DNA from 4 places in the Shewanella sp. Pdp11 genome. Region 2 is predicted to be linked to each of the others. Evidence: predicted binding sites of a transcription regulator. Region 2 holds the regulator's gene; each other region holds the start of a gene.

Region 1 (8,057 bases), 1.4 Mb from region 2:
ACATGAGTTTAAGGTCCATTATCAGGCACAGGTTAATGCGAAAACCCATCAGTTGGTGGGGATGGAAGCCCTTATCCGATGGCAGCATCCAGTGGATGGCATTATCGCCCCCGATCAATTTTTACCTATTGCTGACGAAATTGGCTTAATGGATGACATTGATGATTGGGTGCTTGAACAAGCCTGCACCCAAGCTCAGATTTGGTTATCCCAGTTACAGCCTTTAGGCCAAGAATTTACTATTGCAGTTAACCTCTCCGCCTCTCAAATAGGCAATGAGAACCTGTTCGATAAAATAGTGCATATATTGACTAAGACAGGCTTGCCTGCTGGAGCATTAGAGCTTGAAATTACAGAGAATTGCCTTATTGAAGATCCCCATGAACATGCCAAAGTGCTCGATAGAATCGCCGGATTAGGGGTGCGTTTTGCCCTCGATGATTTCGGGACGGGTTTTTCGTCATTAGAACACATCAAACTGTTTCCGATCAGCGTGCTGAAAATCGATAAAAGCTTTGTCGCTTCCTACGACAAAGATGAAAAAGACACCCGATTGCTCGCTGCTTTACTCAACTTTGCCTATGGGTTTAATGTTATTTCTGTGGCGGAGGGAGTAGAAACCGTTGAGCAAGCAGAGTTTTGTACTGCGCGCCATTGCACTGTTTTACAAGGGTATTTATTTTCACGTCCCTTAGATACCGCGGCGTTTGAGGCCAAGTATATTCTGCCACTATTAACCCAAACTCAGCTCCCTGTGTGAGAGGTCTCGAACTATTTCAATAGCATAGTGATTTCGTCTGGTGAGGAATATTTTCTTGCTTTACACTGAGCAATAGACAAATATCAGCCCCTTTTTCTGTCGCTGTGCTTTTAGTGCTGCAGAACGGTTTATTCACTCATGCTTAAGTTGGTCACTCAGCAATGAAAATAGGTATTTTATCCCAATTCCCCCAGTTGTATTCGACACAACGTTTAGTGGAGGCTTGTCAAAGCCGCGGACATGAAGCGGTCGTGATCAATACGCTGAACTGCTACATGAATATTAATTCCATTAAACCTAGCATTCATTATGAAGGCACTGAATTAGTTGGTTTTGATGCCATCATCCCGCGTATTCATGCCAGCGTGACTTTTTATGGTTGTGCCGTTGTACGTCAGTTCGAAATGATGGGCGTGTATGCCGCGAATGATTCGATCTCCATTGCGCGTTCTCGGGACAAATTACGGGCGCTGCAATTACTCTCCCGCAAAGGGATTGGTATGCCTGTGACAGGCTTTGCCAATAAGCCAAATGATATCCCCGACCTCATCAATATGGTGGGCGGCGCTCCGTTAGTCATTAAGTTACTCGAAGGTACTCAAGGGATTGGCGTGGTATTAGCTGAGACGAAAACGGCTGCTGAGAGCGTGATAGAAGCATTCTTGGGGCTGAAAGCGAATATCTTAGTGCAGGAATACATTAAAGAATCCAATGGCAGTGATATTCGTTGTTTTGTTGTCGGTGACAAGGTCATCGCCTCTATGAAGCGCCAAGGACCCGAGGGGGATTTTCGTTCTAATCTGCATTTGGGTGGCTGTGGTGAGGTGGTTAAAATCACTGCAGTGGAACGTAAAATGGCGATTGCGGCGGTGAAAGCGATGGGATTGGTGGTCGCTGGGGTGGATATTTTACGCTCTAATCGTGGTCCTTTGATCCTTGAGGTGAATTCGGCGCCAGGCATTGAAGGGATTGAACAAACCACAGGGATTTCAGTGACTGAGCCTATTGTTGAATATATCGAGAAAATGGTCGCTGCCCGTAAAACCAATAGACCTATTATTGCCTAATAGTTGATTACGCTAAAAAAACGCCACCGTTTAAGGTGGCGTTTTTTATGCTTAGAGCTTAGACGTAAGATCCTAAATGTTAGATCTTAGAGATCAAAGCTGTAGGAATAGCCGAGTACCAGTTTGGCATCATCATCGGTGAGATCGGTATCAGAAACCATGAACGACACTGTGCCCATGCTGGTATCTGCACTGAGTGTGACGTTATAGTCGGCATAGTTATCTTCGCCAAACCAAGATTGCACAACATCACCGCTTGAGTAGCCATAGTGCACTGATAAGCTAAGTTTTTCAGTGAGAGGCACAGAGACAGTCGCGGCAAGATAGCTGAGATCTTTATTATCTAACGGATCGGCGGCGACATCGTCACCGGCATTGATGACATGGGAGTAACCCAGTTCAAGCCACTTCCAAGTCACTGCAGCATGGAGTTCACCAAAATCAATGCTGCCAGGAGCGTCTGGGTAGGCGTAGTAGAGGTAGCCAAAGTCGTAACTGATGTCTTCGGTAATATTGCCACCATAACCCGCGTAGAGATCCATCTCGTAGCTCGTATCGTCACCAAAATCCACATTCGATGCCCAAGTGCCGGCATAAAATCCAGAATCATGGCTGTAGTCAATCCCACCTTGGATTGCGACCGCATCTTTAGTTTGGGTCGCACCGCGCCATAGGTAATTAGAGGTACCACCAATGTTGCCTGATACGGCTGCAAAGGCATTGCCAGCCAGTAACATTCCCGTCGATAAGGCCAAAACGCTATACAGTGATTTCTTCATGCTCATCCCCTCGATTGACTTATTTATCGATTCACCATTGGCGCACTTAAGTAAGCAGTGGTCATTAGTGCATCTTGGTTTTTTCTAAGAAGGGATTTGCTAATCACATGCCACTATTACAATCATATGTAAAACAATACATTAGAATATCAAGTGTTAATGAAATGTTTTTATTTGCCAGCTTATGGGGCAGAGGCGCACTCTTGTTGTGCAAAAAATATTCAGGGTTTCACTGGAAGAAAGCAAAAAAAAACGCCTCACAATGGAGGCGTTGTTTTGAATTTTCTCGCTTAGTTTACGCTGTCGCGTAGGGTTTTACCCGCTTTAAACTTAGGCACAGTCGCTTCAGCGATTTGAATTTCTTTACCCGTTTGTGGGTTACGGCCAGTGCGAGCAGCACGAGTCGCAGTTTCAAACGAACCGAAGCCTACGATGGAGATTTTGTCACCATTTTTCATTGATTCGGTAATGGCTGCTTCAAAAGACTTCAATGCGCGTGCGGCTTCTACTTTCGTTAGATCGGCATTTTCTGCAATTTTGGCGATAAGTTCAGTTTTGTTCATTTTTATTGTCTCTTCTTTCCGTAGATTTATTTGAAATAAGCGTGCCTAACATGCCATAAGGTTCAGCGCTTGGAAAGCCTTTTGCGTCTAAGCTGCCGCAGGATGTTCGGTAAAGCGCAGAATATTTACTCAGTTCGTGACTTAAGTTTTATTCTGGTTTCATTCTTCTAACAGTTGATAGAGTAATTTTTTAACCAATTTGGGTTCAAAGGGCTTGTCGCATAAGGCATTCACCCCCGCTTGGGACACATTGCTGAGGTGGGTATCGTTGGCTTCGGAAGATACCATCAAGATGGGAATGTGCGATTGCTGGCTTTCGCTGCGAATATATTGAGTCAGCGCAAGACCATCTACGCTGGGCATATTGTAGTCAGTGATGACTAAGTCGAACATATTGTTTTTCATCAACGCTATGGCCTGTGCACCATCTTCGGCCTCGGTAATCAGCTTCATCCCTAAGTTACCAATCGTACGTTTAATGACATTTCTTGCCATACGGCTATCATCGACCACTAATACGCGCACATCTTGCACATCGAAGTTACTGAGGTCGAGTTCATCGTGGCTGAGCAGATCGATAGTGGCATTTAAGGCTGTGGCTAAATGGTCGGCACTGAAGGGCTTAGGCAGGATAGCGACCACACCCGATTGGCGGAATATCTCAAGTTGCTCACGGCGACACTCACTCGAGACCAGCATAAATTGAATATCTTTGCAGTCCGCGCTAGCCCTTAGGTAACCCAAAAGATCAATGGCGGTGCCATCATCAAAATGCATGGCGCTGGCGATAAGATCGGGTTTGTGGCGAGCAATAATATCTTTAGCCGCTTCGATATTTTCTGCAGTTTGAATGCTGAGAATACCTTCCTGTTGCAAGCGCTGAATAATTATTCGACGCTGGATATCTGAAGGTTCTACCAAAAGAATGGATAGTTCACTGGGCGATAAATGGCTCATAGTCTACTTCAAGTTAAGAGTCGCAAGTATTTTATTGGGTCGCTAAGCTACGCTATTAGTAACAGCTTAGCAACAAATGTCCATTACCGTGTTTGACGGGTTAAATAATGACTCGTGACCTTAGAAAATGCGATCCAATACTGCAAGAGTAAAATGACAATAATGCTTATCGTCAGCGGCAACATAGGAATATTGTGGCCAGAAACAACCACTTTTACATCTTCAGGTGTAATACGGTAGGCAATAATCGCTGTCATGCCTAGGGCTGAAAATCCTAAGGTTTGCATGCCAATATAAATCTTCAATACTAAGCTCGACCACGGCGTGCGCATCATTATGCCAACGAGCACGGGGATGACGCCTAGGGTGAATACATCAAAGGATTGCGTTGTCACAGCCCGTAAAAGTGCGGCAATGCTGAAGAGGCAATATAAAGAGATCAGTAGCATAAGACGTTTAGGCATAGATGGATATGTAGACAGGTAGCGAAGAAGATGAGCAAGTGTAGGAAATGCCCTAATCCGAGTCCAGCATAACCTTAATATCGTGTAGAATAAGCCTTTTGCGAAAGGCTTATTCTATTAGGTGAAGTTTATGACAGAAGTTGAGTTTTGGAGTTTAGTCACGCGTACGGAAGCGGCGCAATCACAGGAGTCTTTGGCTCAAGCACTGAAGCAGAAACTCGCCGAACTGAGTAATGAAGAGTTAAAAGCCTTCGATAAAATCTTTGGTCAGCAGATGCGCCGGAGCTATTTGTGGTCGGTTTGGGGCGCGGCTTACATTATTACGGGCTGTGATTCTGAATATGCCTTTGCCGAATTCAGGTGTTTTTTGATTTCACTCGGCAAAGAAATCTACGATGGTGTGGTTAATCAGCCTGACACTTTAGCGCGTTTAGTCGCTTGGCCAGAGCGAGATGCCTATGCTTATCCCTTTGTGGATGAATACGATCTTATTGCAGGGCAATTATACGAAGATAGAACCGGTGAGGAACTGCCCTTTATGCCATCGGGCAAGGCGACGCCCGCGGGGAAAAAATTTAGTACTAAGCCCAAGGATTTAAAGCTGCAATACCCTGAGCTCAGCGCCCGTTTTCCATTTTAATCTTGCAATCGCTTATGAGCGTAAACAGGCATTGGTTGTCACATCGAATGTCATGCCGTATTTAGGGCAGATATCATTCATAAACTCATGTTCCTGTGCGGTTAATTGCTGAGAAAAATCTTGCTTAAGCTGCTCAGCCATTTGGGTTTCAGCCGCATATTGCGCCTGAGCCAATTTGCTAAAATGAGCGTTAACCGCCTGTTGTTGACTGATGGTCAATGGCACCGCATGGCTTGAAAGACTAATGCTAGTTCCGAATGTTAGTAGGGCCAATAAAGCGATTTTATGTGAGTAAGGTTTTGATAAATTAGCTGTTTTTAGGTTCATAGGTAAGCTCCAAATTAAAAATTACGTTTAACACGTCAGTTCTAAATCGTGCATCCTTAGACGGTAAAGAAAACGAGTTGTGCTTTGAGGGGCTTAGCTTATTGTATAAATATTGAACCTATGCTGAACGGTTAGTTAGCGCTCATTTTTCATTTCTTTGCATTGAAATCCTTGCTTGCGAGTATCGAACTGGCACATAGAACCACATTCCCAAGGTACATCGTCGTAGAAGGCTGATTGTTCGCGTGCAAAATCGCGGCAGGTCTCATAGCTGTCAAAGTTATCAGTTTTTTTATACTTCCCCGAGTCATAGCCATGGTTATAGATAAAGGCTGACCATGTTTTAGGGCCGGTATTTTTATCACTCGGGGAGATAAACCAAATCGCACTAACTACGCAGGTAAACAGGATAAGAATGAACACAGGTACAACGGGGAATTTCATTTTTATTAAGTGAGCCATGTAAACAATAGCGGAAGGATAACGTTTTTTTTGTGGTTATGCGCGTAAAATGTTCACAAATTGATAACTATGCACTTACTTAGTGCAGCCTCGATACAAAAAGATACGTGTCAATTGTGGTTGTTCTATAAAATTTACTCATTTATACAAAAGCTTACACTGCGTTAGCTGTACTTATATCAGTTTTGCGTTAAGCTCTAGTTCAGGTTAGATTTTGTACTGTGGTTTCCAGAAAGTTATCTAGGCCTTGGAGGCAAATATGAAAATTAAGTCCCTTTTACTCGCAGGTGTATTAAGTTGCAGTGCGGCTTGGGCAGCCGACGAAGCGCCTGTGAATCCCGTCACTGAAGATGGCGTGGTTAAAATTGTTTGGCAAAGTCCTAAGGATTTTCGCGATATCAAATCATCCGGGGAAATCCAATCCCGCTATGAGAAGCGCTTATTTGAGACGTTAACAGAAAATATTAACAAAGAAGCCGCGAAGATTTTAAAACCAAATCAAAAGCTTGAAATGACCATTACCGATGTTGATCTGGCGGGTGATATGCGCCCAACCTTTGGTGCGACCGCTAATGATTTGCGGATTATTAAAGACATTTATCCACCGCGTATAACTTTTTCCTATCAAGTGTTAGAAAACGACAAAGTGATTATTGCGGGTGATGAAAAACTGTCGGATATGGGCTTTATGGATGGAATTAAATCTTTAACCGATAAACCTTTTATCTACGAAACCAAAATGTTGACTGATTGGTTAAAGAAGACGATTGCCCCACAACTTTAATCCTTCAATCGTTAAATTGGTCACTTAAGACTCAAGCACTGAGCGCTTGGGTTTCGATAGCAAGGTGATTTTCTAACAGGTAAAATCCGTTATTCGCGGATTTTGCCTGTTTTTTTGCCTTAGCACTTAAGGTCGACAGGCTGTGTTCATTGGCATTAAAAGTCAGTGCTGGTGGCAAAATGCCCACACACAGGCTGATCAACTGATGGTAACAGGCTTCACCTTGTCTATCGTCGGCGAGCATCTCTTGGGCTTGCCAATGCTCGGCGCTGTAAAACAAATGCTTATGGGTTTCAAAGTCCGCAAGGATTCGTTGGCAACGGCTGATCATATGTTCACAGGTGCTGATAATCACAAAGTCATCGCCGCCGACATGGCCGACAAAACAATTGTCGCTTTTATACTTCAGTAACAGATTCGCCACTTCACAAATCACTTCATCGCCGCGACAAAAGCCATAAATATCGTTATAGGGCTTAAAGTTACACAAATCAAAATAGGCCAGATAAAAGTGTTTCTTTTGGATCTTAAGGCGTTTTAATTCCTCTTGAATGGGCACATTGCCCGGCAAGTCTGTCAGAGGGTTCGCGTGGCGGGCCATCTTAATTCTGTGCTCTGTGATCCTTTGCAGTAAATCCTTAGTGTGGCCTATGCCGAGAAGTTTGCCACGGCGAAGGATAATGAACTGCTGAGCAACTGTATTGGCCGTCTCTGAGGTCAGCAATTGGCTCACTGTAGATAAGGGTTCGTTGGCTTCAATTTGGATAACCTGCGGGTCCATCACTTCACTTACGGCATGATTTTCATGCAAGGCACGACCATAGGGCGTACTGAAAAGCTCGAGTAAGGTTGCGCGGCTGATAATCCCCAGCGGTAACTGATTATCGACCACAACCACCGCCTGCAGTGCGGGTTGCGAGCTAAAGGTGTCACTTAAAAATTTGAGTTTGAGTGTGGGCGCAACTGTGATGGCATTTGTGCACAGGCTTTCGGCGGATTCGCTGTATCTAGGTTGAATTTGGGTATTGTTTGGCACTAAGGTCGCTTTCATCGCGCGGCAGGGGAGCACTTCTGGACGCCCTAGCAAATAGCCTTGGCAATAGACGATACCCAGTTGTTTGAGTACGGCTAATTCCTCTTGCGTTTCAATCCCTTCTGCTATCACTTTGCAGGTTAAGCTTTGGCATAACTCCACAATCGAGCGGACAAACTCCTGTTTGACAGGGGTCGAATCAATTTCATGGATAAAGTGGC
Region 2 (8,057 bases):
GCCGCAATTGTTTTGTTGTTTTAGGAAACTCACCACAACGAGACATAAGCTAAATCGTCTGAAAACAAACTAAAACTTGGCAGAAAGCCTATTACATATCATCTTTATCGCGTACCAAATTGTGCTATTCCAATCCCATCATGGGGCGACAAAGACAATGCAAAAAGAGAGATAGACATGGTAGACAAATCACAACTGCGCCAATGGGGCTGTAAAGTTATCGACATTGAAAAGTCAGCCCTAGACAATCTTTATCAATATGTTGATTCGGCTGAATTTGCAGAAGCTTGCGAGTTGATCCTCAACTGTACAGGCAAAGTGATTGTCATGGGCATGGGCAAGTCGGGCCATATCGGCAATAAGATTTCTGCCACCCTCGCCAGCACAGGAACGCCCGCATTTTTTGTGCATCCGGGTGAAGCCAGCCACGGTGATCTCGGTGTATTAGCCGATAACGATGTGATTTTAGCGATTTCAAATTCAGGTGAGTCGAGCGAAATCCTCACCTTAATGCCCGTCATCCAACGTATGGGCGTACCCGTTATTGCGGTAACAGGCAAACCCGAATCGAACATGGCACGCTTAGCTAAAGTACATTTATGTATTGAAGTTCCAGAAGAGGCTTGCCCACTGGGACTCGCTCCAACATCAAGCACCACAGCGACCTTAGTCATGGGCGATGCCATTGCCATTGCGCTGCTACAAGCCAAAGGCTTTACCCGTGATGATTTTGCTATGTCTCATCCAGGCGGCGCGTTAGGGCGTAAATTATTGTTAAAAGTCTGCGATGTGATGCACAGCGGTGATGACTTACCGCTCGTTAACCACGATATTTGCATCACAGAAGCCCTGTACGAAATTTCCAAGAAAGGCTTAGGCATGACGGCGATTATCGATGATCAGCGCAAACTGGTCGGTATCTTCACCGATGGTGATTTACGCCGCGTTATCGATGCCGAAGTGAATCTGCGTACAACGCCCATCGCCGATGTGATGACCCGTAACTGCGTGACCATCACGGATAATGTATTGGCCGCCCAAGCGCTGCAAGTGATGGATTCCAAAAACATCAACGGATTAATTGTTATCGATAAAGACCGCCATCCTATCGGCGCTCTTAACATGCTAGACATGGTTAAAGCAGGAGTCATTTAATGCCACAGCAAGGATTTTACGGCCCAATCAGTGATGATGTGTGGCAACGCGCGCAAAAGATTAAACTGTTGATTTGTGACGTCGATGGAGTGTTTTCCGACGGCCGTATCTACTTAAGCAATAGCGGCGAAGAGCTAAAAGCCTTCCACACACGCGACGGCTATGGTGTGCGCTCGCTACTCACCAGCGGTTTTAATCTCGCCGTTATCACTGGACGTCAATCCAAAATCGTTGAAAACCGTATGACAGCCCTTGGGGTTACCCATATTTACCAAGGCGTAGATAATAAGTTCGAGCCCTATGAAGCATTGCTCGCACTCTATGGTGTCACCCCGGAAGAAGTAGCGTATATCGGTGATGATATTGTCGATTTACCCGTGATGAATGTCGTCGGTTTAGCGGTCAGTGTGGCCGATGGTCATCCCTATGTGCGTCAGCACGCCCACTTTGTCACTACGCTCAATGGCGGGCACGGTGCACTGCGTGAACTCACAGATCTGTTGCTACTCAGTCAAAATAAATTCACTTCGGCCCATGGAATGAGTATATGAGTCGTGTGACACTCGCAATTATCGCTTTTTTTGGAACCGCACTAGCGCTTTACTGGCAAGTGCAGAACAAACACAGCGGTGATACCGATAACCGAGTAAAAGATCAAAATACCCCAGATTTCATCGTTGAAGATCTGCGCAGTGTTGAGTTCAATGAACAAGGGCTAGTCAATAGCCGTGTGACGGCGAAAAACATGGAACATTATGATTCAACGAATCAAACTTTCTTTACTCAACCTGTTTATCTTGTTTATCCAGACCAAGGTAAAGCACAATGGCAACTCAGTGCAGATCAGGGCAAGCTAAACAAGGAAACGGGCAAGGTTGTACTCGAAAACAATGTTATTATTGATGCCATTAGCGCAGAAGAACCGATCCAGACCTTGTCCACCAGTTATCTGGAACTCGATCTCAATACTATGATAATGACCTCTGACCGTACCATTTACGTCACAGGGAAAGATTTTAATATTCAAGGCCAAGGCCTTTATGCCGACCTCAACGCGCAAGAAGTGAAATTGACCAGTCAGGTAGTAGGAACATATGAAGCAAAATAACGTATTACTTGCCAGCCTAATGCTAATAATGAGCATGAGCGCCTTTGCTAAAGTCGACGACCTAAAGCAGGAAGTTAAAATCAAAGCAGTGAGCCAAACGGCAGATATCAAGAACAACCAGATCATCTTCTTTGGTCCGGTGGAAGTTACCCAAGGCTCGATAAAAATCCAAGCAAATGAACTGCGTGCATTTTCTGCCGAAGGTGAAAATAGCAAAATTTTAGTGGCCACTGGTAACCCCGCAACTTACAACCAAGTGTTAGACGATGGCCGTCCAGCCTCGGCGAGCGCGAAAGAAATTCGTTACGATATGGCAAGCCGTACCCTGACACTGAAAGGCCAAGCTTCGTTAGATCAAGCGGGTAGCCAAGTGACGGGTAATGTGATCCGCTATAACATTATCCAGCAAAAATTGATTGCTGAGAGCACAGGTAGTGGTGACGATCGCGTGATCACTATTATTCAGCCAGAAAACTATCAAGATGATGCCAAACCTGACGCGCCAGCGGATAAACCTGTGAAAAAGCAGGACTCTAAATGACCCAAATCACCCTAAGAGCACAAAATCTGGCGAAGAGTTATAAGAGTCGCCAAGTGGTTAAAGACGTCAGTCTAACGGTAAAGACAGGTCAAGTTGTTGGACTACTCGGCCCAAACGGTGCGGGTAAAACCACCACCTTTTACATGGTCGTCGGTCTGGTTAAAAGCGATAAAGGCCACATCTTTATCGACGATGATGATTTAACCGCGGATCCTATGCACCTGCGCGCCCGCAAAGGCATAGGTTACTTGCCGCAGGAAGCCAGTATCTTCCGTAAGCTGACCGTCCATGACAACATCATGGCCGTACTGCAAACGCGCAAAGAATTGAAGAAAGAGCAAAGGGAAGAACAACTCGAGCATCTGCTCGAAGAATTCCACATCACCCACATCCGTGACAGCCAAGGCATGTCATTGTCGGGGGGCGAACGTCGCCGTGTCGAAATTGCACGGGCGTTAGCAGCAAATCCTAAGTTCATTTTGCTCGATGAACCCTTTGCGGGTGTCGATCCGATTTCAGTTATCGACATCAAAAAGATTATCGAACAGCTCAAAAGTCGAGGCCTTGGCGTGTTGATCACCGACCATAATGTTCGCGAGACATTAGATGTGTGTGAACATGCCTATATTGTGAGTCACGGAAACCTGATTGCCGAAGGAACACCTGCAGAGATCTTAGACAATCAGCAAGTTAGGGCTGTGTACTTAGGTGAACAATTCAGGCTATAGTTAATCAAGCGGAGCCAATGAAGGCAATTTGTGCCAGCATTGTGCTCCACTCAAGATGATAACAAGCGACCTCATCCAACAATAATAACGTAGGGATCAGCGGTAACATGAAAGCGTCACTCCAGCTCAAACTGGGTCAACAGTTAACCATGACGCCACAATTACAACAGGCCATTCGTCTGTTGCAACTGTCGTCATTAGAACTGCAGCAAGAGATCCAGCAAGCCTTAGATTCTAATCCCCTTCTCGAGCTGGAAGAGGATCAATTCGACGCCACTAAAGACCCTGTAAACCAAACGCTTTCCGATACGGATTTCAGTGAATCGAGCACTCTGCCGCCTGAGAAAGACAGCTCCACAATAGACACGGCAGAGTCCTTAACCAAAGAATCCATGCCCGACGAGCTCCCCATGGACACCACCTGGGATGAAGTGTTCACTGCCTCCCCTAATTCTGGCCCCGGCGGCAGTCGTGAAGATGATATGCCCTTCCAAGGTGAGACCAGTGAAGGCTTGTATGAGCACTTAGAATGGCAAAAAAACCTCACGCCGTTTTCTGAAACCGATTTAGCCATTGCCACCGCCATTATTGATGCCATCGACGATCAAGGCTATCTCACTCAAAGCACTGAAGAAATTCTCGAAGCCATGGGCAATCCTGAAGTTGAGCTTGACGAAGTTGAAGCCGTACTCAAGCGCATTCAACATTTTGATCCCATTGGTGTGGCCGCCCGCGATTTAAGCGAGTGCCTGCTGATCCAACTGTCGCATTTCGCCGCTGACACTCCACACCTCGAAAATGCCCGCATGTTGATCAAAGATCATTTAGATCTGATCGCCGCGCGCGATTTTAGATTGTTGATGCGTAAGACTAAATTAAAAGAGGATGAGTTAAGGGACGGCATCGCGCTTATCCAAACCCTCAATCCCCGCCCAGGTTTATTGATTACGCCCAACGATGACGAATACGTCATCCCAGATGTGTCTGTGTCGAAGAAGAATGGCCGCTGGGTGGTTGAACTGAACCCAGACTGCATGCCAAAAATCAATGTAAATCAACATTATGCATCGATGGCGCGCAGTACTAAAAACCAAGCCGATAGCCAATTTATTCGTGGCCATCTGCAAGAGGCTAAATGGTTTATCAAAAGCCTAGAAAGCCGTAACGACACTTTACTTAAAGTTGCGAATTGCATAGTGCAATATCAGCAAGGTTTCTTCGAATACGGTGAAGAAGCCATGAAACCTATGGTGCTTAACGATATTGCCGAAGCGGTAGAAATGCATGAGTCCACCATCTCACGGGTGACCACCCAAAAATACATGCATACCCCTAAGGGACTTTTTGAACTAAAATACTTCTTCTCTAGCCACGTCGGAACTGACGATGGTGGGGAGTGCTCATCCACAGCAATCAGAGCCTTCATTAAGAAACTGGTTGCAGCGGAAAACCAGAAAAAACCATTAAGCGACAGTAAGATGGCACAACTTCTGGCAGAACAAGGGATCAACGTAGCCCGCAGAACCATTGCGAAGTACCGAGAGGCTATGCTCATTCCGCCTTCTAATCAGCGTAAAAGTTTATAACCTACAGTGGATATCGGAGGACGTTTCTATGCAAATAAACCTGAGTGGACACCATGTCGAAATTACCGAATCGTTACGCGCATATGTAGAAGAAAAGTTTTCAAAACTTGAACGCCATTTCGAACAGATCAATAATGTGCACGTTGTGCTCAATGTCGAGAAAATGCAACAGATTGCCGAAGCGAGAATAAATCTTATCGGTGGTGAAGTTTTTGCAACTTCAGAGCATGCTGACATGTATGCCGCTATAGACGCCCTGATTGACAAGCTTGATCGTCAGGTTATTAAACACAAAGAGAAGTTAACAAAACACTAATAATGGAACTTTGTACCATACTGCGGCCGGAGTGCACTACCTGCGCCACTCCGGGCAGCAAGAAAAAGGTACTGGAACTCATCAGCGACTTAGTCGCTGCCCAGTACCCGACCCTCTCATCTCAAGAGATATTCGAAAGCCTAGTGGCGCGCGAAAAGATGGGGAGCACAGGTATAGGGAACGGCATCGCCATTCCACATGGTCGATTAACCGATATAAATCAGCCCATTGCCATACTCATTAAGTGTGAAGAGCCGATAGCATTCGATGCTATCGATAAGCAACCTGTTGATATTTTATTTGCACTACTGGTGCCTGCTGACCAATGTCAGCAACACTTAAGTACCTTGTCTTGCATGGCCGAAAAGCTGAGCGACAAGCAAATATTAAAACAATTACGCAAGACGCATGATGAAACGGAACTCTATCAGGTAATCACTGGATGAAACTGGTCATAGTGTCGGGCCGCTCAGGCTCAGGTAAATCTGTCGCCCTAAGGGTACTCGAAGATCTCGGCTATTACTGTGTCGATAACCTTCCCTTGCCCTTAATCGGCACTTTGCTTGAGCAACTCAAAGGCAGTAACGATCTCGTCGCCATCAGTGTCGACGTGCGTAACATGCCAGAGCAGGACAAGGTTCTAGTTAAACAACTCGCGAGCCTACCTCCTGATACTGAGTTAACGAGCTTCTTCCTCAATTCTAGCGATAAAATTCTGCTTAAGCGTTACAGCGAGACTCGCCGTTTGCACCCTTTGTCAAAGAGCCAAGTCTCTTTACAAGAAGCAATAAAACGGGAAGGGAAACTGCTCGAGCCTATGTCAAAACTGGTCGATCACTACATAGATACGTCGAACCTGAATATCTATGATTTAAGCGATCAAGTGAGACAAATTCTGCTCGGCAGTGTCGATAAAGAATTAGTGATCAACTTTGAGTCCTTTGGCTTTAAGCACGGTATGCCCACCGAAGCCGACTTTATGTTTGATGTTCGCTTCCTGCCTAACCCACACTGGGAACTGGCGCTGCGTCCATTAACTGGCTTAGATGAGCCCGTAGCTGAGTTCTTAAATCGCCAACCACTGGTCAATAAGTTCATCTGGCAAATCGAGAATTTGCTAGAAACTTGGCTGCCGCACCTCGAGCGCAACAATCGCAGTTATTTAACTGTGGCGATTGGCTGCACGGGTGGGCAACACAGATCGGTTTACGTCGCAGAGCAATTGGCTAAACGCTTTAGTAACGGTAAACATAAGGTTTATGCCCGCCATCGAGAGCTGAATAATGCCAAAGCTTGAACGTCAGATCACCATCTGTAACAAACTGGGATTACATGCCCGTGCCGCCACAAAGCTCGTGGTACTGGCATCCGAGTTTGATGCAAGCATCACCTTGATACAAGGTGATAAACAGGCATCCGCCGCCAGCGTACTCGGCTTATTGATGCTTGAGACTGGCATGGGTAAAACCATTAAACTTATCGCCGAAGGCCCAGATGCTGAGCCCGCTCTGGATGCCATTTGTGCCTTAATCGACGCTAAGTTTGACGAAGCCTGTTAGTTTCATTTCATATTCAGTGTTTCAAACAGGCACTCAGATTAGTACACATCACACTTAGCACTGCGTATTTGTGCAGTTCACATCTCGTTTCAAAAGCTTGGCGACACATTTGTCGCTCGACGGCACGAACCATAGGCGATTACACTAGCGAGCATTACCGCCGACTCACCTTAGTCTTAACCGCCTAGTCTCAGCCCTGCGCCAAGCAGCGCACTCTCGAACCAATTTGCCGCACAGTGGCGGACAACTATGGAGGACAAATGCCCGTAGATAATTCAGAAAACGATCACACCGGACATAGTCTAGACCAGTTAAACCAAGCGCTTAGTAGTGGCATGTTTGTGCACGTACGTAACATGCTGCAAAAAATGGCCGCCTCTGATATCGCGCTGATCTTAGAATCCTCACCACCCAGCGCCAGACAAGTGCTGTGGCAGCTTATCGATCAGGAACAAATAGGCGACATACTCGATGAGTTGAGTGAAGAACTTAAAGATCCGCTGATCCGCAGCATGAGTCCTGAGCGGGTTGCGAAGGCAACGGCGAGCATGGACACCGACGATCTGGCCTATATCCTACGTAGTCTTCCCGATGCCGTTTACAAGCAAGTGCTGCAGTCGATGACGGAACAAAACCGCCAGCGGGTAGAACAGGCCTTATCCTATCCCGATGAGACCGCCGGCAGCTTGATGAACACAGATACAGTCACCTTAAGACCCGATGTGAATATCGATGTGGTGCTGCGCTATCTTCGCCAAAGGGGTAACCTGCCAGACACCACAGATACCTTATATGTGGTCGATAAACAGGACAAAGTGCTCGGCGGTGTCAGGCTGGCAGATCTGCTGACCTGCGCGCCAAGCACCACAATTCGCCACATCATGGACCCCGATATCCAAAGTATTCCTGTGAGCATGTCCGACAGCGAAGTCGCGCAGAAATTCGAACGTAATGACTGGGTATCTGCTCCCGTCGTTGACGGCGATGGCAAGCTGCTAGGACGGATCACAATCGATGACGTGGTCGATGTTATCCGCGAAGACGCCGAACACTCCATGATGGGG
Region 3 (8,057 bases), 2.1 Mb from region 2:
TCATCATTCTGTCTTTGTTTACTATTAGCATCACCTTAACGGTATGAGTTGCTCTCTCATTTTTTGATTAAGGTGACATGAATAAACTTCCCTTTGAGCTACCATTTGAGTTAGATACGCTGCAACAACTCATTGATACTCATCATCTTAAGTTGCAGTATCACATTCTTGCCGACATCCCATTTCGTCACGAACATTTTCCGCTCTACAGTGTTGAACTGGGGGGAGGAGATAAGCCCTGTCCGACAGTACTCTTTGTGGGCGGCGTGCATGGGGTTGAACGTATTGGCTCTCAAGTCATCTTGGCATTGTTGAACAGTTTGTTGCAGCGACTGGTGTGGGATAAACACCTACAGCAGATGTTAACGGGCGTGCGGTTAGCTTTTGTCCCAGTGGTGAATCCCGTTGGCTTATTTATGGGAACGCGAGGTAATGGTAATCAAGTGGATTTGATGCGTAACGCCCCGATAGAATCCTGCGAAAAAGTCTCCTTTATGGTGGGAGGGCAGCGGATATCATCACGGCTGCCCTGGTATCGCGGCATGGGGGGAATGGAGCTTGAAACCGCTGGCTTAGTTGCCTACGTACAGCAATTGCTGAGCCGCAGCACCAGTTTAATTTCGCTCGATGCCCACTCGGGATTTGGCTTGAGTGATCATATCTGGTTCCCCTACGCCCATACGCGTACCGCCTTCGAAAATGCCAATTATATTTTTCATCTAAAACAATTATTTGAACAAAGTTATCCACATCATGGCCATTACCGGCTTGCGCCGCAGAGCCAGTTCTATCGCACCAATGGGGATATTTGGGATTACCTCTATCGCCAGCATCAAGTGGCCGATCCCCATGCTCAGGTACCGTTTCTGCCTTTGACATTAGAGATGGGGTCCTGGGCTTGGATAAAGAAAAACCCAAGGCAAATATTTAATTTTGCAGGTTTTTTTAATCCGCAGAAAACACATCGTCACCACAGAATTTTACGCAGGCACACAGTGCTGATGCAATTTATGATGGAAGCGGCCTACGCCCAATCGTTAGAGCAGTTAACGCCTGAACGTTTGGCTGAACTCACTGAGTGCGCGCGGCAGTATTGGTATCGGGAGCCACAGTCATGACAACTTGGGTGTTATTGCGGGGATTAATGCGTGATCAGCGCCACTGGCATGGCTTCGATCAACGACTGCGACAAAAAGGATTGCGAGTACTGACCCCAGATTTGCCGGGTAATGGGATGTTATCCAATAAGGCCAGTCCGCTGAAGATTGCCGATTATGCCCATGCCGTGTGGTTGCAATTGGATGAGCAGGTGCAAGAAGGAGAAGCCATTTACCTTCTCGGCTTGTCTATGGGCGGTATGTTAGCGCTGGAAATGGCGCACCAGCGGCCTTGGCAGATAAGGCATGTTTTTGTACTAAACAGCAGTGCGGCGAATTTATCGCCTTGGTATCAAAGATTTAATCCGCTGAATGCATTGAAGGCGTTTTGCTTGCGGGCTCGGGGTAAAGCCTTACATCCCATCGAATCGACGATAGTGCGTTTAACCAGTTTTCGCCATCGACGAGATTGCGATTTAATTGCCGAATGGAGTGAATTTCGCCGCGAATCCTCGCCAACTATCCGTAACGCCTGGCGGCAACTGTGGGCGGCTTTTCAATATCAGAGTCCATTGACCGTGGAAGTACCAATAAGTGTGCTTTGCGGTGACCGTGATGCGTTGGTGAGCATGGCATCGAGTAAAGCTTTAGCGCAGCACTTTCACACTGATTTGATAGTATTAGCGTATTGCGGCCATGATGCGGCCATTGATGCCCCTGCAAAACTGGCACATTACCTGTTAGCGATTGCGACGCCGACTAAGCCGCAAACTGAGGTTCAAGAGGATGATGAACCTGCCCATGCTCAATATGTCCATACTCAATATAGTTGCAATGATTTACTGGAGGAGGAAATGGCCTTCAATGAGGCGATATTTTCAGTATGGGATGACAAAGCGCTATCCACTCATGAAACCAAATAATCGAGAGTGAATAGCGCAGTTAACTGATTGGCTTATTAAGCTTTAGCCACTACGGTTTGCCCTATCGGTGTTAGGCTGAGTAACGCCAATTTAAGATGCTGTATTCCAAAGGGAATACCGATAATCGTTACAAAACAGGCTAAGGCATGAGCTAGGTGGCCTATGGCTAACCAGATCCCAAACAGCAAAAACCAAATGATATTTCCCACCATGCCTAGGGCACCTGTGCCTAAATCATCACGTCCGGTCAAGTGGCGACGGTTGATTTGTTCTTGGCCAAATGGCCAGAAGGTCATTTCGCCGATAACAAAGCAGGCGCGGCCAAAGGGAATACCAATAATGCTGATAAAACACAGGATACCTGCGAGCCACCAAGCGAGTCCCATCACAAATCCACCGAGCACAAACCAAGCGATGTTGAATATTAAGCGTAATACTGCCATTGAAAACTCCTTAGGTTACTTTTTTAGCCTTTATCGTTAGCTGTAATGAATGCCGTTAGCTTTGATAAATTGAATATATGTCAATGACTAAGCGAGAAACGTGCCAATTTTTTAACACCAGTAAATCAATTGCTTACGGGTATTGTTCAAAACTGTATTTGTGATTTCCACTACTTCTTCGCTAAATTGCTAATTTCTTAGGGTACACTAGCCATTCCATTAAAATGGCTTAAAAGCCCGAGTATTTAATCGTTTGAGTAGCCTGATGTTTGCAAATTCCCCCGTCGATATTTTTGCCTTTGCTGGTCGAGAAATATTTCTAAAACGTGATGATTTATTGCATCCAGCGTTTAGCGGCAATAAAGCGCGTAAATTCGGTTATTTTTTAGATCATGAGTTTGCCGGCATCAACAAGGTGATAGGTCATGGCTCACCCTTAGCGAACTCTTTGTATTCCCTATCAACATTGGCCAAGATGAAAGGCTGGCAGTGTGACTTTTATGTTGATCATATTGCCAGTCAAATAGTTAAACATCCCACGGGCAATTATGCTGCTGCCTTAGCAAATGGTGCCAATATTATCGATTTAAGTGTGTTAATGGCGCAAAAGCAGACGTGCACTCATGCGCAATCTGAACCTCAGGTTTTGTCAAATCTTAAGGCTAGTCCTAACCTTAATGCGCAAGTTGAAAATGTGCGATTGAGTTGCCAAGAGTATATCGAGGCTCAAGTGCTCGCGAATGAACCGACGGCACTGTTTATCCCAGAGGGCGGACGCTGTTCCTACGCTGAATACGGGGTAAATGTATTGGCGCAAGAAATAGTGCAATTTGCGCAGGCGAATGATTTAGTCGATTTAACGGTATTTTTACCGTCGGGAACGGGGACGACGACGGTATTTTTAAATAAGTACTTTATTCGTCAGCAAACGGCGATTCGCGTCGTGACTTGTGCTGTGGTGGGAGGCGATGATTATTTACGTTTGCAATTCTCTATGCTTAATCCAAACACTCTCGAGCATCCACAGATAGTGAATGTCGGCAAAAAATATCACTTTGGTAAACTTTATCCGGAATTTTATGCCATGTGGCAGCGGATTTGCGCCTCAGGGATTCAATTTGAATTACTCTACGATCCCTTAGGTTTTATTGTGCTTGAGGATTATTTACAGCGAAGTGAACCAGGTCATGTGATGTATTTGCATCAAGGCGGATTATTGGGGAACGAGACCATGTTGCCGCGTTATCAGCGTAAATTTGGCCAAAGTAGCTATGCCCACGGCGCAGGATATTTACTTAGTGACGCTAAGACATAATGTGTTTGAAGCTGTGTCATGCCTAAGTTAAGCTTATGATATTGAATGATGGGGAATACTCATGACTGAAGCGGAATATCTTGCCAATTACGATCCTAAGGCTTTCAAGGCTCAGCTACTGACAGTGGATGCTGTATTGTTTACCTACCATGATCAGCAGCTTAAAGTACTCTTAGTGCAACGTTCAAACCATCCTTTTTTAGGTTTCTGGGGATTACCCGGAGGCTTTATCGATGAAAATTGCGATCAATCCTTAGAACAAACCGTATTACGTAAACTGCATGAGAAAACCGCGGTAGTGCCACCTTATATTGAGCAGCTATGCACTGTGGGTAATAGCTGTCGCGATGTGAGAGGTTGGTCGGTGACTGTGTGTTATACCGCGTTGTTGAGTTATCAAGCCTGCCAAATACAGATTGATTCAGTGAGTGATGCTAAGTGGTGGCCATTAGAGGATGTGTTACAGATGCCCTTAGCGTTTGATCATTTGCAGTTAATCAAGCAAGCGCGCGAACGTTTAACCCAGAAAGCCTTGTATTCCTTAGTGCCAGGCTTTGCACTCTCAGAACCTTTCACTTTGCCAGAACTGCAGCATGTACATGAAGTCTTGCTGGGTAAGCCTATCCAAGGGAAATCCTTCCGTCGGCGAGTGGAACAGGCCGATTTATTGATTGATACGGGCTTAAAACGTACTGAACGTGGCCGTCCAGCCAATTTATACCGTTTGAAGTCGGATACGGCATCCTATCGATTCTTAAGAAATCTAGAATGTTAGCTGTGCTTGCCACTTAAAGCTGTTACCCAGAGCAATAATAGAGACTGTTTGTGCAGTAGCATGAATTATCAGGGGCTATGTAGCCGCCGATGTTGCCGTAATACGTCCATTCTTTACTTTTCGATACCCATTTTCTCATTATCATTGCTAAATCGCATATAGTGTCTTAAGGACATTATATGCGATTTAGGTATATTCTTTACCATTATCCCGTAAAAAATAGTCTAAAAATCAACTTTACACATTAGTGTCTATAGGACACTATTGCTCGCAGGCAACAAGAGTGCTGTATATTGCAGCAATCTTGCATAGACAGGAGGTGTATATGTCTCTAGGCATTCAAACGTATCAAGACGCAGTTAACTCATCATATCAGCAGGCTGATTTTTATCGACTCCCTGCCGCTAATGATGAAAATCACTACCGTTTATTTCAATTTGGTGCGGGGGAGAATCATGTTCAACTGCTGGTTCCTCCAGCGAAACGCGTCACACTTTTCTTCGGCTATCGTGGTGATCAATCCATCATGCAACTCTTGTTGTTAACTGATGCATTACGCCGCAGCGGTGCAGAGCAGATCGATCTGTTACTGCCTTATATGCCGGGCGCCCGCCAGGATAGAGTGTGTAATGTGGGCGAGGCTTTATCAGTAAAAGTCTATGCCAGCCTGATTAATCAGCAGCAATATGCTTCAGTCAGCATTTTTGACCCGCACAGTGATGTCACCGCCGCATTGTTAGACCGAGTGCAGGTAATTGACAACCACAGCTTTGTCGCAGCGATCGCAGCCCAATTAACCGGTGAGCTAGTGTTAGTTTCGCCTGATGCGGGGGCTAATAAGAAAGTATTCGGCTTAGCTAAAGCGTTACAGGGTATGCCGGTGATCAGGGCCGATAAACATCGTGATGTGGTTAATGGCCATATTATTGCTACCGAAGTGTTCTGTGATGATTTATCGGGTAAAACCTGCTTAATCGTCGATGATATTTGTGCTGGGGGCAGAACCTTTATCGAACTTGCCATCAAGTTAAAGCAGAAGGGGGCCCAAAGCGTCATTTTGATTGTTTCACATTATGAGGACAAGGCCAGCGAATCGGCTCTGTGCGAGGCGGGCATCGACAGGTTATTTTGTACCGATAGTTTAGGTGTCCCTGCACATATTTCGAGCGAGTTCTGTGATTGCCATGCTGTTTTGAGTTATATGAATCATTAAGGAAAATATTATGTACTTGAATCCCGTTACCGCCATTGATGGCTACAAAGTCGACCACCGTCGTCAGTATCCCGATAATACTCAAGTGATTTTTAGTAACTTGACCGCCCGTAAATCCCGTCGTGGTTATACAGACCAAATGGTGTTTTTTGGCTTGCAGTATTTTATCAAGCATTTCTTGATCGACAGTTGGAACCGTGATTTTTTTTCAACAACCCAAGGATCAGATCATTCGCCAATTCTCCCGCCGTATCAATAACTATCTCGGGCCAAATAATGTCGGTACTCAGCATATTGAGGAATTGCATGATTTAGGTTATTTACCAGTAAAAATCATGGCATTACCTGAAGGTTCAGTGTATACACTAAAAGTGCCTTGCTTGGTTTTGTACAATACTGATGAGCGATTCTTTTGGTTGACCAATTACCTCGAAACCATCCTTTCCGCGAATGTGTGGGGTATGTGTACCAGTGCCACTACCGCGCTGCAATACCGCAAAATATTTGAGACTTACGCGCTAGAAACCGATGGTGACATCGCATTTGTTGATTGGCAGGGCCATGATTTTAGTTTCCGCGGCATGTATGGTGCAGAGGCTGCGGTAATGAGCGGCGCCGCCCATTTACTCAGTTTTACGGGTACAGATACCATTCCCTCGATTGATTTTCTTGAGCAATATTACCGTGCCGATAGTGATCATGAACTTGTCGGTGGCAGTGTGGCCGCAACGGAGCACAGTGTGATGTGTGCGGGTGGTATGGAGAATGAATTAGAGACGTTCCGCCGTCTGATTGAAGATATTTATCCTAGCGGCATTGTCAGTATCGTTTCTGATTCTTGGGATTTTTGGCAGGTGATGACAGAGTTCACCGTTGCCTTAAAAGACCGTATTCTTGCGCGTGAGGGCAAAGTGGTGTTTAGGCCTGATACGGGTTGTCCGGTGAAGATCATTTGTGGCGATCCACAAGCAGCTGTGGGGAGCCCTGAGTATAAAGGCGCTATCGAGTGTTTGTGGGATGTCTTTGGGGGCAGCACAACTGCCAAAGGTTACAAATTACTCGATAGCCATGTCGGACTGATTTATGGCGATTCAATCACCATTGAGCGGGCTGAAGCCATTTGTGCTGGCTTAAAGGCTAAAGGTTTTGCTTCAACCAATATCGTGTTTGGGATTGGCAGTTTTACCTATCAACACGTGACCCGAGATACCGACGGTTACGCGGTGAAAGCGACCTTTGCGAAAGTTGATGGTAAAGACAGAGAAATATTTAAAGATCCTAAAACCGATGACGGTACTAAAAAATCAGCTAAGGGACTGGTTGCGGTGTTTAAAGATGAGCAAGGGCAATTTTATCTTAAAGATCAAGCGAGCTGGCAAGATGTTAACAATTGCGAGTTTGTCCCCGTATTTGCCGATGGTGAACTCTTAACTGAATATTCTTTGGCAGATATTCGCGCAAGGTTGGCAGAGTCCAGACGTTGAGCCTATAGAATTGTAATTTTTAACGGCTATAGACAATAGCTAAGATAAAACTGGCAATGTGATTTCTATCAGGATCATATTGTCAGTTCAGTTCAGTTCAGTTATGAATTTATGTTCAGTCGTATAAGTAAAACGCCCCATAAATAGTTAAATGCAAATACAAGCGATTAAGGCAGCAACTGGTTCCGCTTAAGGATTTTATAGGTACGTTGGCCTATCTTTTCGAGGTTTTTTAAATCTTTTAGGCTGGGTATCGTATCGGAATATTGCCAATAGCTGATTTCTGCATCGAGCATTTCAAGCATTTTTTTCGAACAACCTAAACATTGTCCCTGGCACAATTGTGCTTCTTCTAAGTTGAGTGGAATAGTCGCTTTGATCTGGTTTATCAAGCTTTGCATGGCGATTTGGGTATTGGGTTTTGGCATAGAAGAGGTACGTAACAGTATTCATGGGAATGAATATTAGCGGATGCTGCAGTGGAAGTGGGTGATCTAAGCTGGATTTGACTCATTTGGTTCGGCAGGTATCTGTGTGAGAGAGATACAGCCTGAACCAAATGTGTTCGTCATCATGACGTAAAAAAGGATAGCGTGTTCGTGACATTCGGCTATCAGTTTACTTAAGTGCTCGGTACTGCGAAGAGAATGGAAACCGATTAAATACACTTGAGCAAACGGGGTATAACAGTACTTATTTCTAACTTATCGTCTAATTTATTTTTTGACTTATTTATTTGCGGACAATAACCATTTCATAAAGCTGATGGCTTCTGTACGCTTTGAAAAAGTCTGTCTGTTTTTACCT
Region 4 (8,057 bases), 430 kb from region 2:
GCAGAGTAATTCACGATTAGCCATCACCTGCTGTTCAGCATCACCGACATGCAGTCCAAGATTCAAACTGTCATAGGGATGCACGCTCACACCGCCATGACGATTTGTCATAGCGATGCCAACATTAGCAGGAACAGGCCAATCGTGATCAAACACTTAGAGATACTCGATCGGATGCTCTACCGTGTCTTGACGCAGTGCTTTAGTCAAAATCACCATGTCTTCAGGAATTGGCGCTTGCCAGCTCATGATTTCACAACTCACTGGGTGAGCTAATTCTAGACGAACTGCGTGCAGCGCTTGGCGCTTGAAGTTTTTCAGGATATCGAAAAACTCTGGGCTCGCGGCTTTAGGCGGTTTTGGACGACCACCATACACAGGATCGCCCACTAACACGTGACCTATGTATTCCATGTGCACACGGATCTGGTGAGTACGGCCAGATTCTAGACGTAATCTCAAACGAGTGTGGTTACGGAATTTTTCCGCGACACGGTAATGCGTCACCGCAGGTTTACCTGAGTGCAGCACGGCCATGTGAGTACGTTTAGTAAGATGACGACCAATCGGCTCATCCACAGTACCGCCACCAGTCATAGTCCCCATAACAATCGCTTCGTATTCACGAGTGATTTCACGGGCCTGCAAAGCGGCAACTAAATGCGTTTGCGCTTCAACGGTTTTGGCAACGACCATCAAACCTGTTGTATCTTTGTCCAGACGATGCACAATACCTGCACGTGGCACATGCTCAATATCAGGACAATGGTGCAATAGTGCATTCATCAAAGTGCCATCGGCATTGCCAGCACCTGGGTGAACCACCAATCCAGCTTGCTTATTGATCACGATAATGTCGTCATCTTCATAGACGATATTCAGATCAATAGGCTGCGCCGCGGCATGAACTTCTTCTTCGAGAGTGGCATCTATGAGTATCTGTTGCAGCTCATAAACTTTCTCGCGGGGCTTATTAACGACAACGCCGTCAACATAAACTGCATCAGATAGGATCCATTCCTTGATGCGCGTGCGCGAGTAATCTGGGAACAACTCTGCTAGGGCCTGATCTAATCTCAGTCCAGTTTGTGTTGCCGAAATCTCGCTTTTTAGATTAATCTCTTGTGTCATAGGAACCGTATCCCCATTTAGGGGTCAAAAAATGTGTGCTATCTGTTACAATCGGATGTTTTCTATTTTATAGTGAAATGGAAAAATTCTTAACTACAACTTAAAAAGAATTGAATTCAAGTATGTATAAATTTTCCAAAGGCGTTACCTTAGTCCTATTTTCACTAGCGTTATCAGCCTGTAGCAGCAGCCCTGATGATAACGATATTGCCGCCAAAACGTCACCTGATGTGCTTTACACTCAGGCAAGAACCTCTATGGAACTTGGCAATTACTCTAAAGCTGTCCGTTCTTTGGAGGCGTTAGACTCACGCTTTCCCTTCGGACCTCACAAAACTCAAGTCCAGTTAGACCTGATTTATGCTTACTACAAAATGGACGATGTCGCTTCGGGGATTGCGAACATAGACAGATTTATCCGTCTTAATCCTACCCACCCTGATATTGACTATGTGTTCTATATGCGTGGTTTAGTGAACATGCAAGCCGACAACTATTTGTTCCACGATATGCTTAATATCGACCGCACCGATCGTGATCCTAAAAATGCTCAAGATGCTTTCAAAGATTTTGATCGTCTTATCAAAACTTACCCTAACAGCAAATATGCCGCCGATGCGCAAAAACGCATGTTAGCGTTGAAGAATCGCTTAGCAAGATATTCAATCCAAGTTGCCGAATATTATCTCAAGATGAATGCATGGAGCGCCGCAGCAATCCGAGCACAATCTGTAATGGAAACATATCCTGGCACCCCTTCAAATGAACGGGCATTAGAGATAATGATAGAAGCTTATGGCGAATTAGGTCAGAGCAAGCTGAAGCAAAACGTGCTCATGGTAATGCAAGCTAACTATCCAAACAATGAAATCTTATCAAACTAACCGAGAATGCCCCTTTAATAGGGGCATTTTTTTGTGTTCTCACCTAAAAAACCCCATCACTGGGTATTGCTAAGTTTCCAGCCTGGATAATGGTTTGAGTATTTTTAGCTCGCCACTTGCCGCCTAAATGGCACTTTCGTGTAAATCTTATCCAACCGAGTCACTTTTTACGTTATTTAGTAAAAATCTATTGACTCAAAACCCGAAAAGCCTTTAAATTGCGCCCGTCGCCCGAATAGCTCAGTCGGTAGAGCAGAGGATTGAAAATCCTCGTGTCCCTGGTTCGATTCCGGGTTCGGGCACCATCTTTAAATTGGTTGCTACAGCGACTAATGTTAGAGAACTGCAATAGGTACAGTGCAGGTGTGGTGGAATTGGTAGACACGCCAGCTTCAGGTGCTGGTGCTCGCAAGGGCGTGGAGGTTCAAGTCCTCTCACCTGTACCAAATTGCAGTTCAACGAGTGAAACAAAGCATTAAAATTGTTTCTTCGGTTTTAAGATTACTCATTCGATGAAATTTCGGATAGCCATGCAGATGTGGTGGAATTGGTAGACACGCCAGCTTCAGGTGCTGGTGCTCGCAAGGGCGTGGAGGTTCAAGTCCTCTCATCTGTACCAACATTTAAACCTCGCCAAGCGAGGTTTTTTTGTATCTGAAATAAAATAAATCCTCTGTTACTCTCCCCTCTTTCCGCTGATTTGCTATACCTATTATTACAGACTCATTATAAGGATAGCTCGAGCTCTGCCTAAAGGACTCTTTAGTTCACTGAGGCTATCCCATATGAACGGTCTACAAATAAAACAAAAAATGTTTATCGGCATTTTAGTCCCCCTTGCAATGCTACTGACGATTGGTTTTCTCGCCATTAATATGATGGGCAACATTGAGTCGGGTGTTGAACGTATCTATAACGACAGAGTGGTGCCGCTGGACGATTTAAAAGTCATTGCCGATAAATATGCGGTCGATGTTATCGATGCGGTAAATAAGGCGAACGCGGGTGGTTTCACCGCCTCGCAAGCCGCTGAAGCGCTAGACAGTGCCAAATCGACTATTACTCAGCATTGGCAAAAATACCTATCTACCGAGCTTACCTCAGAAGAATCCAGACTAGTAAAACAAGCCGAAGTGCTGTTCTCCTCCGCGAATCAACAGATTGATACCCTGATCTCACGCTTAAGAGGATTAAACGGCGATGTTTCAAGCCAACTCTCAGCCAACATCCTGCCGCTGTACCAAGCAATTGATCCTATCAGTAACCAAATATCTGAACTGATTGCACTGCAAATCCGCGTGGCGGGCGAAGAAAAAGATCGTGTAAATGCCATTTATCAATCTTCGATCACTATTTTTGTGGCATTAGCTTGTGCCGCCATGATCATCAGTATTGTGATTGGACTCTGGGTCAATCGCAGCGTGATGAATCCCATTAATGACATCCTCGGTAAACTGAAGAGGATCCATCAAGACTCTGATCTCACCGTCAGATTCACCACCTTTAATCACGATGAGCTAGGGCAAATATCCACTAGCCTCACCCAAGTGATTGAACACTTACGGGGCATTCTTCATTCCATTGCCGAGGCAGCAACTACGGTCAACAGTTCGGCAAATGAGTTAGGTAGCTTCACCCAAGCCACCAATAAACGGATGCAACAGCAACAAGCCGAAACGGAGCAGACTGCAACGGCCATGAATGAGATGACGGCCACCGTTGCCGAAGTCGCCCAAAGCGCATCTGCCGCGGCAGATTCAGCCAAAGATGCCGATACCTATGCCGCTAACGGTAATAATATTGTGATGCAATCGATTAGCAGTATGTCGCAGCTTTCTGATCAAATTCAAAAAACGGCGCAGGTCATTGGATTTTTATCTAATGAAAGCCAAAATATCGGCCGCGTTCTCGATGTGATTAAGAGCATTGCCGAACAAACCAATTTACTGGCACTCAATGCCGCCATTGAAGCCGCACGGGCGGGAGAGCAAGGTCGCGGCTTTGCGGTCGTTGCCGATGAAGTTCGCACCTTAGCGCAACGCACCCAAAAATCGACTCAAGAAATTGAGGCCATGATTGCCACCCTACAACAAGGGGTTAAAGAAGCCGTCAGCGCCATGGAAATCGGAATCAATCAAGTAGATGATGCCAACGATAAAGCTAATCAGGCGGGTCAAGCGCTGAAAGAAATTGTCACCTCAGTAGACAGCATCACCGAGCTAAATACCCACATTGCGACCGCAGCCGAAGAGCAAAGTAGCGTTGCCGAGAGTATTAATCGCAGCATTATTGCCATCAGCGATATCGCCGAGCATTCCACGGCTTCAGCGACTGAATTAAGTGAATCTGTGATTAATTTGACTAAGCTCGCCAGCAGCATGCGCAATCAAGTGAGCGCATTTAAGCTTTAATTTAACTCAATCAACCACCAAACGACTGCAACCATTTTTGCTGTTGCAGTCAAACTCCTTTATTCACATCATCTGTAACCCATTGAAATAAAATATCCGTTTCATCATTTCTCGATTTAATTTCTCCTTTTATTGAACACTTCAAATGAACTCAGCCTCGTTATCGATAGCACGGATAGCGATAATCTCTATTGATCCAAATCAAATAGATCTTTAAACTCATTAAACATTCATAATATTTACACGTTAAGGATTTTCTATGTTGGACAGCCGTACAATCCAAGTTATCAAGAGCACTATTCCCTTACTCGAATCTGCAGGCCCTGCGCTGACGACCCATTTTTATGAACGCATGTTCAAACATAATCCTGAATTGAAAGATGTGTTCAATTTGGCGCACCAACATTCTGGTGGTCAGCCTGTAGCCCTGTTCAATGCCGTCGCAGCCTATGCAAAAAATATCGAAAACTTAGCGGTACTGAGTTCAACGGTTGAGCGCATTGCCCAAAAACATACGGGATTTCTGATCAAACCTGAGCAGTATGCGATCGTCGGCAGCCATTTATTGGCAACGCTTAAAGAATTAGGGGGCGATGCGGTAACAGAAGAAGTGTTAGAAGCTTGGGCACAGGCCTATGGGTTTTTAGCTAACATTTTTATTCAACGAGAAGCACAAATTTATCAAGCGCATGCAGAGCAAGATGGTGGCTGGTTAGGTGAGCGTCAGTTTATCATTAGCGCGAAAAATACCGAGTCAGCAGTCATCACCTCCTTCTTATTGACGCCTGAAGATGGCAAGCCAGTTAAAGATTTTATCCCTGGTCAGTATTTAAGTTTGAAGCTAACACACCCGAATTTGGCATATGAAGAAATCCGCCAATATTCCTTATCCGATGCGCCCAATGGCACCAACTACCGCATCAGTGTGAAACGCGAACTCGGCGGACAAGTGTCGAACCTGCTGCATGATGCGATACATGTCGGCGACAAAATCGCGGTGATGCCACCCGCGGGAGACTTTACCCTAGAAGTCGCGGCGGACACCCCCGTAGTGCTAATTTCGGCTGGTGTAGGCCAAACACCGATGAAAAGTATGCTCAATCAATTACTCAAGCTGCAGCATCCCAGCACTATCACTTGGCTGCATGCCTGTGAGCAAGGCGCCGTACACGGTTTCAAACAGGCTATTCACGCCAAGCGCCAGCAACATCATAATCTGACGAGTCATGTTTGGTATCGTGAGCCAGCCCCAACCGATATGTTAGGTGAAGATTATGATTTCGAAGGTCAAATGGAGTTAAGTAAAGTCGCAGAACAGCTGCTTCCCCACGCACGTTATTATTTCTGCGGCCCCCTTGGATTCATGTCAGCCATCAAGCAACAACTACTCGCTCTGGGTGTCGCGGCTGAAAACATGCACTATGAAGTGTTCGGCCCTCACGCCGAGCTTTAATGGCATGACACGGACTTGAGAAAATTCACGCTCAGGTCCGTTTGAATGCTTAGCTTTCATTGTTAGCATGGCAAACGATAGCGACAAGCATAATGAATGCTTGATGCACTTTTCTGTTCATCATGTTTAACGGATAGAGGCAACTTCAGCGGCAGTGAGCGCGCGACTTTCACCCGGTGCCAGCTTTTCATCGAGCACAATATCGCCTATCGATAATCGATGCAGGCCAACAACCGGATTGCGGAACCGACCAAACATCCGCTTGATTTGATGATACTTACCTTCATGTAAAGTCACTTCAGCTACGTTATCAGCGAGGATAACCAGTTTAGCGGGTTGGGTTGTAATATCTTCAAAGCCAAAATACATCCCTTCGGCAAATGCAGCGATGTATTCTTCGGTTATGGGATTCGCTAAGGTAACCCGATACACTTTGTCGACCTTGTGTGTAGGTGACATCAGCGCATCAGACCAGCGGCTGTCATTGGTCAATAACAACAAACCCGAAGAGTTTAAATCTAATCTGCCGGCGATATGCAACTCATTACGGGCTTCGCAATCAAGCAAATCAATCACTGTTTTATGCTGAGTGTCTTTGGTAGCACTCACGACACCTATTGGTTTGTGAAGCATCACGTAGACGGGCGCATTAGCCTGCAGTATTTGCTCATCGAGTTGGATGTGGGAAAACTCATCCACTTGCCTATCCATATCTTTCACTATCAATCCATCGACGCACACTCGGCCCGATAATAGCAGTTCACGCACCGCTTTACGGTGAGTGTGTAACTGGGAACAAAGATAACGATCGAGTCGGCCGCGCTTAGATTGCATAACACCACAAATGAAGAAATATGAATGGGATAGCCATTCTAGCAGGATGCAAGTTCAGCTCATAGCAAGCCGAACTAGAGGGGCATCACAAAGGCTATTCTGGGCTAAATTGGATCGAACGAGGTAAAATTTGTTAAGCTAGGCGCTCAATTCATCTTACTGTGAGTGGTTACCGCATCAAAAACTTATCCGCAAGTCCCGCTTTAATACGTTCGAACCTGCTATTTTTAGCCTTGTTTTTAGTGACGCTAGCGAGCTCTTTTTTCGCCCAAGCGAACGATGCAGTTAATCCTCCTGAAGCGGCTCGCCCCTCCGCGATCCATGATAAACCGCTGGTCGAGCGTTACGTCCTCGATGAACTTAAATCCCTCAGACACGATCAACAGGATCTCGAGCGTCGTCTCACCATCGACATCACCGACCGCGAACTCGCCGTAGCTGACAAATCGATGAACTACGCCAATGTCACTGTGACTTACTTCTTCTATATCATCGCGGGTGTCGCCTCGTTAGTCGCCTTTATCGGTTGGCAATCCCTGCGAGAAATCAAAACGCACACCGCCAAACTGGCTGCTAACCAGCTGCAGAGTATTGCCGAACAATACGAAGAAAAGTTCAAAGTACTTGAGCAAGAACTCAAGCGTAAGAGCCGTACTATCACGGACAATAATCGCGAGATTGAGATTATCAATGAAATCCATAACCTCTGGCTACGGGCGCAAAGTGCGCAAACGCCAGAGCAAAAGATTGAAGTCTATGATGAGATTCTCACGATTCGACCAGGGGATTTAGAAGCGCTGACCTACAAGGCCGACGCCGCAATGGAAATGCGTGAATTTAACTGGGCACAAAGCCTGTGTAATCGCGTTCTGGAAGTTGACCCGACTAACGCCCACGCTTTTTATCAAAGAGCTTGTGCCTTTGCGTGCTTAGGGGTTGAAGATAGAGCGATTTCTGATTTAGAGCGCGCCATTCATAACAGCGCATCCTTCAAGGAACTGGCCTTAGATGAGGCAGATTTCTCACAACTTAAAGGACATGCTCGCTTCGAAACCTTATTGGCCTATCACGAACCAGAAAAGCCCTAAGCTACTAAGCTCTAAGCTCTAAGCTCTAAGCTCTAAGCTCCGCACTAACGCTTGATATATGGCGTTGGCGCTCATTGGCGTTTTATCCTAAAGATAAAGCGCCATAATTGAGCGGCTTAAGTCCCACTAGTGAGGAATAGCCTCAATCTTATATGCACAGCGGCGTGCACCTTCGATGATATGTTCTTCGCGACTCACCACCGCGATATCGGCGAATAATTGCTGGAAAAGTTGTAACTCTGAGCGGCAAAAGTTT

The links. The regulator sigma-54, encoded in region 2, starts transcription at its own class of promoters, with help from an activator protein. The targets are predictions, from matches to a motif close to GTTGGCACGNNNNTNGNNT.
Region 1: AYJ58_RS00165 (TorF family putative porin) is a predicted target of sigma-54. The motif match lies at 2,703-2,721, and genes of this name have one in related genera.
Region 3: AYJ58_RS15695 (YccF domain-containing protein) is a predicted target of sigma-54. The motif match lies at 2,553-2,571, and genes of this name have one in related genera.
Region 4: hmpA (NO-inducible flavohemoprotein) is a predicted target of sigma-54. The motif match lies at 4,592-4,610, and genes of this name have one in related genera.

Annotation. Positions count from the first base shown of each region.
Region 1 covers NZ_CP015194.1:23,183-31,239, reverse strand. Annotated here, with positions in the region: gene AYJ58_RS00175 (putative bifunctional diguanylate cyclase/phosphodiesterase) at 1-760, shown strand, start outside; gene rimK (30S ribosomal protein S6--L-glutamate ligase) at 922-1,827, shown strand; gene AYJ58_RS00165 (TorF family putative porin) at 1,914-2,606, opposite strand; gene AYJ58_RS00160 (HU family DNA-binding protein) at 2,897-3,169, opposite strand; gene AYJ58_RS00155 (response regulator) at 3,329-4,126, opposite strand; gene AYJ58_RS00150 (hypothetical protein) at 4,210-4,590, opposite strand; gene AYJ58_RS00145 (DUF4240 domain-containing protein) at 4,721-5,230, shown strand; gene AYJ58_RS00140 (hypothetical protein) at 5,243-5,557, opposite strand; gene AYJ58_RS00135 (hypothetical protein) at 5,693-6,001, opposite strand; gene AYJ58_RS00130 (DUF3016 domain-containing protein) at 6,279-6,803, shown strand; gene AYJ58_RS00125 (GGDEF domain-containing protein) at 6,835-8,057, opposite strand, start outside.
Region 2 covers NZ_CP015194.1:1,395,949-1,404,005, reverse strand. Annotated here, with positions in the region: gene AYJ58_RS06185 (KpsF/GutQ family sugar-phosphate isomerase) at 178-1,155, shown strand; gene kdsC (3-deoxy-manno-octulosonate-8-phosphatase KdsC) at 1,155-1,706, shown strand; gene lptC (LPS export ABC transporter periplasmic protein LptC) at 1,703-2,263, shown strand; gene lptA (lipopolysaccharide transport periplasmic protein LptA) at 2,250-2,804, shown strand; gene lptB (LPS export ABC transporter ATP-binding protein) at 2,801-3,532, shown strand; gene AYJ58_RS06160 (RNA polymerase factor sigma-54) at 3,640-5,118, shown strand; gene hpf (ribosome hibernation promoting factor) at 5,147-5,434, shown strand; gene ptsN (PTS IIA-like nitrogen regulatory protein PtsN) at 5,437-5,880, shown strand; gene rapZ (RNase adapter RapZ) at 5,877-6,731, shown strand; gene AYJ58_RS06140 (HPr family phosphocarrier protein) at 6,718-6,993, shown strand; gene mgtE (magnesium transporter) at 7,254-8,057, shown strand, end outside.
Region 3 covers NZ_CP015194.1:3,539,908-3,547,964, reverse strand. Annotated here, with positions in the region: gene AYJ58_RS15705 (M14 family zinc carboxypeptidase) at 78-1,118, shown strand; gene AYJ58_RS15700 (alpha/beta fold hydrolase) at 1,115-2,020, shown strand; gene AYJ58_RS15695 (YccF domain-containing protein) at 2,056-2,463, opposite strand; gene AYJ58_RS15690 (pyridoxal-phosphate dependent enzyme) at 2,729-3,778, shown strand; gene AYJ58_RS15685 (NrtR DNA-binding winged helix domain-containing protein) at 3,840-4,553, shown strand; gene prs (ribose-phosphate diphosphokinase) at 4,879-5,766, shown strand; gene AYJ58_RS22045 (nicotinamide phosphoribosyltransferase domain-containing protein) at 5,777-6,025, shown strand; gene AYJ58_RS15675 (nicotinate phosphoribosyltransferase) at 5,964-7,250, shown strand; gene AYJ58_RS15670 (hypothetical protein) at 7,418-7,678, opposite strand; gene AYJ58_RS15665 (hypothetical protein) at 7,979-8,057, opposite strand, start outside.
Region 4 covers NZ_CP015194.1:1,830,810-1,838,866, reverse strand. Annotated here, with positions in the region: gene pgeF (peptidoglycan editing factor PgeF) at 1-156, opposite strand, end outside; gene rluD (23S rRNA pseudouridine(1911/1915/1917) synthase RluD) at 157-1,131, opposite strand; gene AYJ58_RS08170 (outer membrane protein assembly factor BamD) at 1,254-2,015, shown strand; tRNA gene AYJ58_RS08165 (tRNA-Phe) at 2,245-2,320, shown strand; tRNA gene AYJ58_RS08160 (tRNA-Leu) at 2,375-2,461, shown strand; tRNA gene AYJ58_RS08155 (tRNA-Leu) at 2,548-2,634, shown strand; gene AYJ58_RS08150 (methyl-accepting chemotaxis protein) at 2,801-4,426, shown strand; gene hmpA (NO-inducible flavohemoprotein) at 4,686-5,879, shown strand; gene AYJ58_RS08140 (pseudouridine synthase) at 6,006-6,713, opposite strand; gene AYJ58_RS08135 (TPR end-of-group domain-containing protein) at 6,875-7,801, shown strand; gene AYJ58_RS08130 (helix-turn-helix transcriptional regulator) at 7,928-8,057, opposite strand, start outside.